One region of the Psychrobacillus sp. INOP01 genome, then DNA from elsewhere that is predicted to be linked to it. Evidence: riboswitches for the same ligand, from Rfam matches in the RefSeq annotation. Region 1 holds a riboswitch; the other holds the start of a gene.
What was found. Region 1 has a riboswitch for FMN ahead of KD050_RS19265 (ECF transporter S component). Riboswitches for the same ligand answer to the same signal wherever they lie in the genome.

Region 2: linked by a shared signal. The riboswitch ahead of ribE (riboflavin synthase) and the one ahead of KD050_RS19265 (ECF transporter S component) in region 1 are both predicted to bind FMN.

The regions. Positions count from the first base shown of each region.
Region 1 is NZ_CP073315.1:3,920,012-3,925,128, forward strand. Features, by position in the region: gene KD050_RS19250 (ATP-binding protein) at 1-842, shown strand, start outside; gene sigX (RNA polymerase sigma factor SigX) at 1,140-1,676, shown strand; gene KD050_RS19260 (hypothetical protein) at 1,669-2,916, shown strand; FMN riboswitch at 3,308-3,440, shown strand; gene KD050_RS19265 (ECF transporter S component) at 3,594-4,187, shown strand; gene KD050_RS19270 (ferredoxin) at 4,519-4,767, opposite strand; gene KD050_RS19275 (YpbB family protein) at 4,878-5,117, shown strand, end outside.
Region 2 is NZ_CP073315.1:3,702,570-3,707,686, reverse strand. Features, by position in the region: gene KD050_RS18090 (NAD(P)-dependent alcohol dehydrogenase) at 1-265, opposite strand, end outside; gene KD050_RS18085 (DUF3889 domain-containing protein) at 494-817, shown strand; gene ribE (6,7-dimethyl-8-ribityllumazine synthase) at 928-1,392, opposite strand; partial or broken gene ribB (3,4-dihydroxy-2-butanone-4-phosphate synthase) at 1,430-2,017, opposite strand; gene ribE (riboflavin synthase) at 2,030-2,662, opposite strand; FMN riboswitch at 2,803-2,934, opposite strand; FMN riboswitch at 3,051-3,182, opposite strand; FMN riboswitch at 3,297-3,428, opposite strand; gene KD050_RS18065 (MarR family transcriptional regulator) at 3,604-4,044, opposite strand; gene KD050_RS18060 (SDR family NAD(P)-dependent oxidoreductase) at 4,060-4,815, opposite strand; gene KD050_RS18055 (hypothetical protein) at 4,974-5,117, shown strand, end outside.

The sequences.
Region 1 (5,117 bases):
TGGAATATGTCTTTGATGTACAAGAAGAGTTTGATGAAAAGCTAGAGATTAAAGGATCCTATTTTGCTGCATCTATTAGTCTGTTATTCACAAGTGGTAATGCTGTGCGTGGTGCGGTAATTGTGCTTCGTGATATGACCGAACAGCATCGTTTAGATAAAATGAGATCAGATTTTATAGCCAACGTTTCGCATGAGCTCAGAACACCTATTTCGATGCTTCAAGGCTATTCAGAAGCAATAATAGATAATGTCATAACAACCGAAGACGATAAAAATGAAATGATCCGTATTATATATGATGAGTCTAAGCGAATGGGAAGACTAGTAACTGAATTGTTAGACTTGGCACGCCTAGAATCAGGTTATTTGAGTATTTATAAAGAGAAAGTTTCTGTTGTTCCGACATTTGAACGAATAACACAAAAATTTGATCAGGTTGCCAAAGAAAAAGATATTAGATTGAACTTTGAGCATAACTTAACAGAAGACTTGTTGATGGAACTTGATGAGGACCGAATGGAACAAGTGCTAACTAATTTGATCGATAATGCTCTTAGGCATACGAAAGAGAATGGCTCTGTTACCGTCCAAATAAGTAAGACAGATGCTCAATTTGTTATAAAGGTAATTGACACTGGGTATGGGATTCCAAAAGAAGATCTTCCTTATGTCTTCGAACGTTTTTATAAAGCTGATAAGGCTAGAACAAGAGGAAAAAGTGGCACTGGCTTAGGATTGGCTATCGCAAAAAATATTGTGGAAAGACATGATGGTGTCTTAACTGCAGAAAGCGAGATAGGGGTAGGTACATCCTTTATTATAAATTTACCAATAAAGTGAACCTTCAATCAGTGTGGGATTCTTCATCTCCACTGATTGTAAATAAGATTTAGGCTATAACGTAGCGTTATGCTGCAATGTCATCTTATTGTCCCGTAGCTCGCAGTTATCTCTCCCACTTAAACTTGGTTGCTAAGACCTAGCCTTGAAGTGTGTGTCCTAAAACGTACAGGACGTACTATTGCCGATGTTGCCATAGGACGTGGCGACTTGAATCGGCCTGCCCGTAAATAAGTGATAAAAGCCGTGTAACAAAAACGGACTTGAAACGACTAATTGAAAGAACGGGGGGAGCCTATGAATGACTCCGTTTTCCACCGCTTGTATGATACATATCATCAAGATGTTTTTCAGTTTCTCATATATTTGGTGAAAAATAGACAAACTGCGGAAGACTTGGTCCAAGAAGTATATGTACGAGTACTTAAAGCTTATAGTAGCTTCGAGGGAAAAAGTTCAGAAAAAACATGGTTATTTTCAATAGCAAAAAATATAGCAATTGACCATTTTAGAAAACAGGCCGTCAGAAAAAAGAGGTTATTCGACTCATTTGACTGGGAAACGATGCAACTTGCATCTTCAGATATGCTACCGGAAGATTTAGTACAACTTAATGATGAGATGAGAACATTATTAGTTGCATTGGATGATTGTACTGGGGATCAGAAAATGGTAATTATCATGCGGTATTTCCAGGAGCTTTCGATTGCGGAAACGTCAGAAATTCTAAATTGGTCGGAAGGGAAAGTGAAGACAACGCAACATCGTGCAATAAAAGCACTTCGTGAGCGATTATCTGATAAGCAAAAGGAGGCAGATGTTCATCATGAGTGAGAAAAAACCAGAAGATCGTGTATTAGATGAACTATTAAATAATATGCCTAAGTTTACAGATAAACGCTCGAAGGATGAAATATACCAACGGATAAAGTCGGAGATAGAAACTCAGGAGAAAACTGAAAATAGGAAGCGTATAGGAGTTTCAATGAATAAATGGATGCCTTATATCATTTCCGTAGCATCCGTATTAATATTAACAGTTCTCGTCTCCTCATATATAAATAATAATGAGAGTTCCACCAATGATAAGGCTGCAGAGTCATCAACGGCAAACGATAATATGAGAACGATGGAAATATATGAAGAAGCCACTGTTGGTGACGTAGAAGAGGAAAAGTCAAATGATATGTCGGTTATGTCTGGAAAAGTAGCGGCTCCGTTTGAAATAGTTCCGCTTGGTAGTCCATATACTTCAGTTTACGAGAATGATTTAAATGGCGGAACAGTTTTTCATTTTTCTCTGTTAGAAAATGCTCTTTCTGTACCAATCACGATTGTAATTCCTAAGGAACAAATAGAAAATAATTTTCCAAGCAAGACACCGAATAGCTTGGAGCTATATGAAAAATATGCGTTTGGGATTGATGAAACTTCCCTTGGATTCCAAGAATATCATCCTTACAAAGGCTACTTTTTGGTTGATGGTAAAATGTTAAAGCATTATTTACCAGTAGATCATGGTTACGATACTGCCCCTGGAGCAGCGGCACCATATCTCTCTTCTATCAATGAAATTTTTAGTGATTTTGATTCATTATTAAGAGTAAATGAAGACGGCTCACCGATTGAATGGGATCAGGTCGGGACTTTAGATGAACCTGTGGTATTAACAGGTTCAGAGAAAAAGGTAAATTATTTTGCGTATAAGGCTTTTAACGAAGAGACTTATTTAACACCTAATTTTAATAATACATTCACTACACTAACAGAAGCTTTGATAGGTATGAAAAATCCGGAAAATGATATTTATACTTCTGTTATACCGAATGATGTTACTTATACAGTACAAGAGGATAAAGGTTTTGTAGTGCACTTCGATGAACCTTTAAACTTGGAATCATTTGATGCGGGTGAGGCATCTCGATTTATAGAAGCTTTTTCCTTAACAGCTGCAAGCTTTAATCAATCCATTCAATTAGAGAATGTCGTACAAGAAAATTGGAATGGAATAGATATGACTAGCCCACTTCCAGTTCCAATTGGACCGAATGGTTTTACTATGCAAACCAAATAAATTTCGTAAAATGCCATTGCTTATTAAATTAAGCATGGCATTTTTTGTTTTGAAGTGCTTTTCAACCTAATAGAAATTGTGCAAATAGCCCATAAATAACCTACCGAGGAGTAAAAAAGAGTCGAAAGCCCGCCCATTCAGGTTCACATATAACCCACAAATAATGCGAAATAACCAATATATTTGTTATTATAGCCCATGTAACTTCTATGAATCAGTGTAAATTAGTCGGAAAAGGTTATAAATTTTTCTGGATTATGGATTATTAATTGTTTTGAAACAAAACATATTAAGCTGTTTCCTAATTACAAACAGGTCTGTTGCATATATTGTTTTTATTTGATAAAATGTTATTAATTCAAGATAATTCTTGAAGGACAATAAAATATTGATTCATCTTCGGGGCAGGGTGCAATTCCCGACCGGCGGTATTAGAAATTTATTTCTTCAGCCCGCGAACCTTAACAGGTTGATTTGGTTAAATTCCAAAGCCGACAGTATAGTCTGGATGGGAGAAGGTGAAGGTGCAGTCGTTTTTCGTATGCTTATACGGATACGCTTATTTAAGTGTACCTTGTTTCTCCCTTGGACTTTATTAGTTCAAGGGATTCTTTAAGTATGCAAACGTGCTGAACCTTTCTTCTTGTGGAGTGAATCGCAAAAGGAGAGAGGATTTTATGTTAAAAGGCAAAACGCGGATGCTTATAGCAGTCGCAATGCTTAGTAGTATTTCTTTTGTTTTAATGCTACTTGCATTTCCATTACCGGTTTTACCGGCTTATTTGAAGGTGGACTTTAGTGATATACCAGCTTTAATCGCTGCAATCACGATGGGTCCGGTAGCAGGAATTCTAGTTGCATTTTTAAAAAATGTGTTAGATTGGCTATTTGCAGGGAGTCCAACTGGTGTACCTGTGGGACATATGGCTAACTTTGTAACTAGTATATTGTTTTTAGCACCTGTGTATCTGATTTACCGTAAAGTTACTACGTCAAAAGGGATTATGGTTGGTCTTGGAGCAGGTACAGTCTCTATGGCGATTGGAATGAGTGTATTAAATTATTATGTGTTCTTACCTATGTACACTTATTTCTTAAATTTCCCAATGGAAACAGGTTCTGCCTTGTTTAATACTATCATATTCGGTATATTACCTTTTAATTTGATTAAAGGTATATTAGTAACTATTGTGATGATTGTATTATTCAAACGAATGAAACCATTGCTTGATAAGGTAACTAATTCATATATGAAACCTAATACAAATTAACAAAAGGTTGTTTCTCCATTAGGAGGAACAACCTTTTTTAAGAGGAAAAAAATGAAGTGATTAAGAGAAAATGCTCCAATCAGAGTAATTTGGAGTGTAATACTCTGATTTCCGTTCCACGCGTAGGCCAACAGGATGTTGGTCACGAAGGCGTTGCCACACGAGGTGGCGTCTTAGCCAGCGTTCCTTTGTCTCCATCTGAAATGGAAATCACTAGTACTATTCATTATTTAAACTATCATGAATTCAGTGGTTACAAGACATTATTATATACTTTCTTAATCTTTAAAAAATGGTGATCATGACAAAGTCACAACCACCATTCAATATACTATTCGTATTTCAGTGCGTCGCCTTCGAAAGACTCATCTGCTACTTTAATAGAATCAGTAGGACAACCCTCAAATGCATCTTCCATATCCTCCATTAGTTCTTCTGGAACTTCTGTTGTACCCATGTTATCATCTAAAATAACGAAGGCAATACCTTCATCATCATAATCATAAATATCTGGGGCAGCGGCTCCACAAGCTCCGCATGCAATACATGTATCTTTATCTACAATTGTATATTTTGCCATTATTATATTCTCTCCTTTGTAACTACTAAAACGAATATGCTATCGTATTCATTCTAAAGATGTTTTCCATACATTTCAACCAAAATACTTCAGAAAAGAGAGGTATTCCTATGCATTTTCATCAAATATTACTATTTATTATACATAAAATAACCGGTCAACGTTCTGAGAATGCTCCATATTATTTATTAAAAGGCAAAAAGTCAGGGCAAACTATTCAAGATGTGACATATTTTCAACTTCATGCTTTTTTCTCTATCCTTCCACAATTATCGAAGGAAGATTATGATACAGCGATTAATGATTTGTTTAAAGAAGAGTTTATCCAGTTAAACGAATCACTTGTCTAT
Region 2 (5,117 bases), 220 kb from region 1:
AATGAGCAAAAGATAGGACAACATGATCACCAACCTCTAGTCCCTTAACCCCATCACCAACTTGTTCAATAATTCCTGATCCTTCGTGACCAAGTACAGCTGGAAGTGGAGCAATTGCTAAATCACGTGCAACTGCATCTGTATGACAAACACCGGTTGCAACAATTTTCACTAATACCTCGTTTGATTTTGGATTAGCAAGATCAACTTCTTCAATTTGGAATGCTTCCCCTTGTCCCGGTGTAACTGCTGCTTTAATTTTCATGACATGTAACCTCCACTATAATTGTGATACAAAAAATTATTTACCTACATAAACATCATATATTTCCTTTCTTAGTAAAGCAATTATAAAGATTAGAATTTAAGTGGGAGTACTTTATTTCTAAATGTATATACATTATAGTTGTGTGTTGTTTTTCAGTAAACATACTAGATACAGAATGATTTATAGTAAATGACACATCCTAAGGTAAAGGAGATGAAATCAATTATGCAGAAAATAGTTGTTGCATTTGGAATTATCGCTTCCACCCAATCAGTTTCAACACATATACCTACAATTGCTCTCGCACAACAAGAAATACCTGCCTACGCTAAGTGGGGACAGCTCGCTATAAAAGAAACTCAATCCAAATATCCCAATGCGAGTATTATTGACTACCTCCACGAAGGAAGAGAATCTAAAGGAAATACTACAATTGAAAAATTTAGATTATGGTTAAAAGATAGTGACAAAGAATTTGGAGTCTCTGTAAAAATTGAATTTAAGACAGAGACTGATGAGCTACTTAATATTCAAATCCAAGAAATTTAGGATAAATTTAAGCACTATTTTGTTCATTGTTTTTTAGACATTAGCACTAAAATTATTAAGAAAGCCAATCATGCATGTCATTGGCTTTCTCTCACATTACGACTCGGAAGTTACATTATTTTCAAAAGGTTTGCCATCTCAATAGCTGAGATTGCTGCATCGTATCCTTTGTTTCCAGCTTTTGTACCTGCCCGTTCTATTGCTTGCTCAATGGATTCTGTTGTAACAATACCGAAAATAACCGGTACCCCAGTTTGTAAACCTACCTGTGCAATTCCTTTTGCCGCCTCATTGCATACATAATCATAGTGTGTGGTAGATCCTCTTATTACAGTTCCAAGACCAATGACAGCATCGTAATTATGGGATTCAGCCATTTTTTTCGCAATAAAAGGAACTTCAAATACACCAGGAACCCAAGCAACCTCAATGTTATCATCTGCTATTCCATGACGTTTTAATCCATCAATTGCACCATCAACTAACTTTGCATTGATGAAATCATTAAAACGCCCTACGACAATACCTATTTTCAAATCTGTGCCAATTAAATTTGCTTCTATTGTTTTTACCATTTTATTCTCTCCTTTAGCTAGCTTTAATATTTATTAAATAACTTGATAATTCTTCGATTGTTACAATTTTCATATGGAATTGTTGGGCAAATTCAAGTAAATCCGGTAGACGTGCCATTGATCCGTCATCTTTCATAATTTCACAAATTACACCTGCTTTAGCTGAAGCACAAAGTGTTCCAAAATCCACTGCAGCCTCTGTATGTCCACGTCTTTCTAATACACCACCAGGCTTTGCAATTAGTGGGAAGACATGTCCAGGTCGCTTAAATTGAAGTGCACTTGCTTGTGGATTAATGACTTGCAGCATTGTTTCTGAACGATCGAATGCACTAATACCTGTAGATGTGGTCTCGTGATCAATCGACACAGTGAATGCAGTTTGATGAAAATCTGTATTGTTAGAAACCATCGGTTGTAATTGCAATTCCTGTGCGATTTCCTCATGAATTGGCATACAAATCAATCCTCGACCATACTTGGCCATGAAATTAATATTTTCTGGTGTTGCAAATTCTGCTAAGCAAAGGAAATCACCTTCGTTTTCGCGGTTTTCATCATCTACTAAAATAATGAGCTTTCCTTGTTTTAGATCCGAAATTGCTTCTTCTATCGTATTTAGCATGTTATTATCTCCTTAAAAACCGTTCTGCTTTAAAAAATCTCGTGTAATAGTCGATTCCTTATTTGTAACATATTGATGCATATACTTTCCTAGCATGTCACATTCAATATTGACTAGTTCACGCTCTTTTTTCATCCCTAGGACGGTCTCCTTATTTGTATGGGGAATTAGGGACACGGTTATTGTCGATTTATTTATTTCAAAAATCGTTAAGCTTGTGCCATCAATCGTAATGGAGCCCTTTGGTATACAAAAGTGACTCACTTCTTCTGGTACACTTATATCAATATAAACTGCATTTGCAGTAGGACGTTTCTTCAAAATTGTACCGACTCCGTCAACGTGCCCTGAAACGAAATGACCACCAAATCGACCATTTGCCGCCATTGCTCTTTCTAAGTTTACAGCTGAACCACTGTTTAATAATTTTGTTGTAGTCGCGTGAAACGTTTCTGGCATAACATCTACTGTAAATTGGAATTGTGAAAACTCAATTACTGTTAAACAAACACCATTCACTGCGATACTATCACCTAATTTTATGTCTTCTAAAATTCGTTCGGCACGTATAACAAGTTGCATACTGCTTGCACTTTTTTGAACGTTCTTTACTGTGCCTAGCTCTTCAATAATTCCTGTAAACATTGCTTCCTCCTTTTACTAAGTATTTTAAGGCGAAAATTGTAAATCCCATATAAATAAAAAACTCCGTACACATAGGTGTCGGAGGAAAATTAGGTAGATTCAAATAAGCCTTTTGTCATTAACTCTCAAAAAGCATTGAACTACTCCTTCTCCCATCCAGACTGTAACTGTCGGCTTTGGATTTACACCAAATCATGCGTTTTACGGCTCACAGGCTCTGAGATTACTCTCTTACTGTCGATTGGGACTTTCACCCGACCCCGAAGGATAATTATTCAATTAAAAAACGCATCCAAAATTTATCGGATGCGAGAGAAGTCATACTTTAATAAGCCCTTTCGTTACGTTTTTTTTTAGCAGAACTAAAAAAACCTAGACAATAGGCGACCTACTCCTTCTCCCATCCAGACTGTAACTGTCGGCTTTGGACTCACACCAAATCATGCGTTTTACGGCTCACAGGCTCTGAGATTACTCTCTTACTGTCGATTGGGACTTTCACCCGACCCCGAAGGATAATTATTCAATTAAAAAACGCATCCAAAATTTATCGGATGCGAGAGAAGTCATACTTTAATAAGCCCTTTCGTTAAGTCTTTTTAGCAGAACTAAAAAAACCTAGACAATAGGCGACCTACTCCTTCTCCCATCCAGACTGTAACTGTCGGCTTTGGATTCACACCAAATCATGCGTTTTACGGCTCACAGGCTCCGAGATTACTCTCTTACTGTCGATTGGGACTTTCACCCGACCCCGAAGGATAATTTATTTAACTGATATTAGAATAGCAAGACTTGAATTTATTTGCAAGGAAGTTAGACTTTTATTACGATGACTCACCCTTATCTAAAAAATAATAAAATAAGAAAACGATATAAAAAAACGCCAATTCCCTCATTTAAAGGTAATTGACGAATTACAAATTTGTGTAAATAGAAGGTTATATTGACAATCTTTTATTTTTCATACCATTTAATATTTTCTTCTGTATGCTTAAATATTGGTCAAGCTCCTCCTCGGTTAATTCTTCAAATAACTCCACATATATTTCTTCACCTAGTTTTTGTGCTTCAATTAGAGCTGATTGACCTTTAGCGGTTATCTTCAGATGGATCGTCCTGCGATCTTCTTCATCATACAGTCGTTCAGCAAGCTCAAATTTCACAAGTTTTGATGAAATATTGGTTATTGCTCCTTTTGAATATTGAAGAATGTCTGCTAATTCACTTTGTTTTTTCGGTCCATTTGTACGTAACTGAGCTAATACTAAAATTGCTGATATTCCAACTGGATATGCAAACTTAGAGGAAAACTTGACAATATTTTCGTTTGAAATTAATTCACTTGAATGAATAAGTTTAAATAAATTTGTTTTTTCCATACAAATCACTCTTATTTAGCGGAGCATGATGGATCCGCCATCCACCATCATTGTTTGACCTGTCATATACCTAGAGTCCTCACTTGCTAAAAACACAGCTACACGACCAATATCCTCTTCCACATCACCAAAGCGACCCATTGGAATTTTACTTACTACAGATTCATAATATTCAGGTTGTGCTTGTGCCCATGCTTGTACCCCTTCTGAGTTTGCCAGCGGACTAATGATATTTACATTAATGCCAAAGCGACCCCATTCATTTGCTGCAACTCGAGATATTCCGCGAATAGCTTCTTTTGCAGCTGCATATGCCGCTTGTGTTTCATGCCCGGCCAGCCCTGCTCCAGAAGCAAAGTTAATAATATTTCCTTTCGTTTCTTTTAGATAAGGAAGTGCTGCCTGCATCAAATAGAATGTAGGATAAAATCCAGTACCAAATGATAGGTCTAGATCAGCTTGTGTAATGTTCTCAAACGTCAATTGTTTCGATGCATGTGCATTATTCACAAGTACATCTATCTTACCGTACTTATCAACTACTGTTTTAATGATATTAGGTAAGTTTTCACGATCCATAAGATCAGCTTTTACAAACATAGATTTTGGAGAAATTTCTTGCAATAATTTTTCACTTGCATTTCCTGTTTCATCATTAACATCTACAATCGTAACGATTGCTCCTTCTTTCACCATTGCTTTTGCCATTCCGAACCCAATTCCTCCGGCACCACCAGTAATAATTACAACTTTGTCTTGAAGTTTACTCATTCGTAACACTCCTTTAATAAATTTTTATTTCCAATATAGTTTAACACTAAACTATTTATCGATAAACTAATATGTTTTATAACTTATCGAAGTTCTATATCTTTTAGAAAATCATAAAATACATAGATTCTAATTTAGAAAAAAAGGGGGAAATGGAAATGTTTGCAGTTCATTTTATGGAGAAAAATATAATTGTTTTAACTCAAGTATTAAGAGTTATCCCTGCAGTAGATGAGGAACTAAAAATTAAAGGAAGAAAAGGCAAAATAATTAGCGTTCAAGAAACAGAAGAAAATGGTATC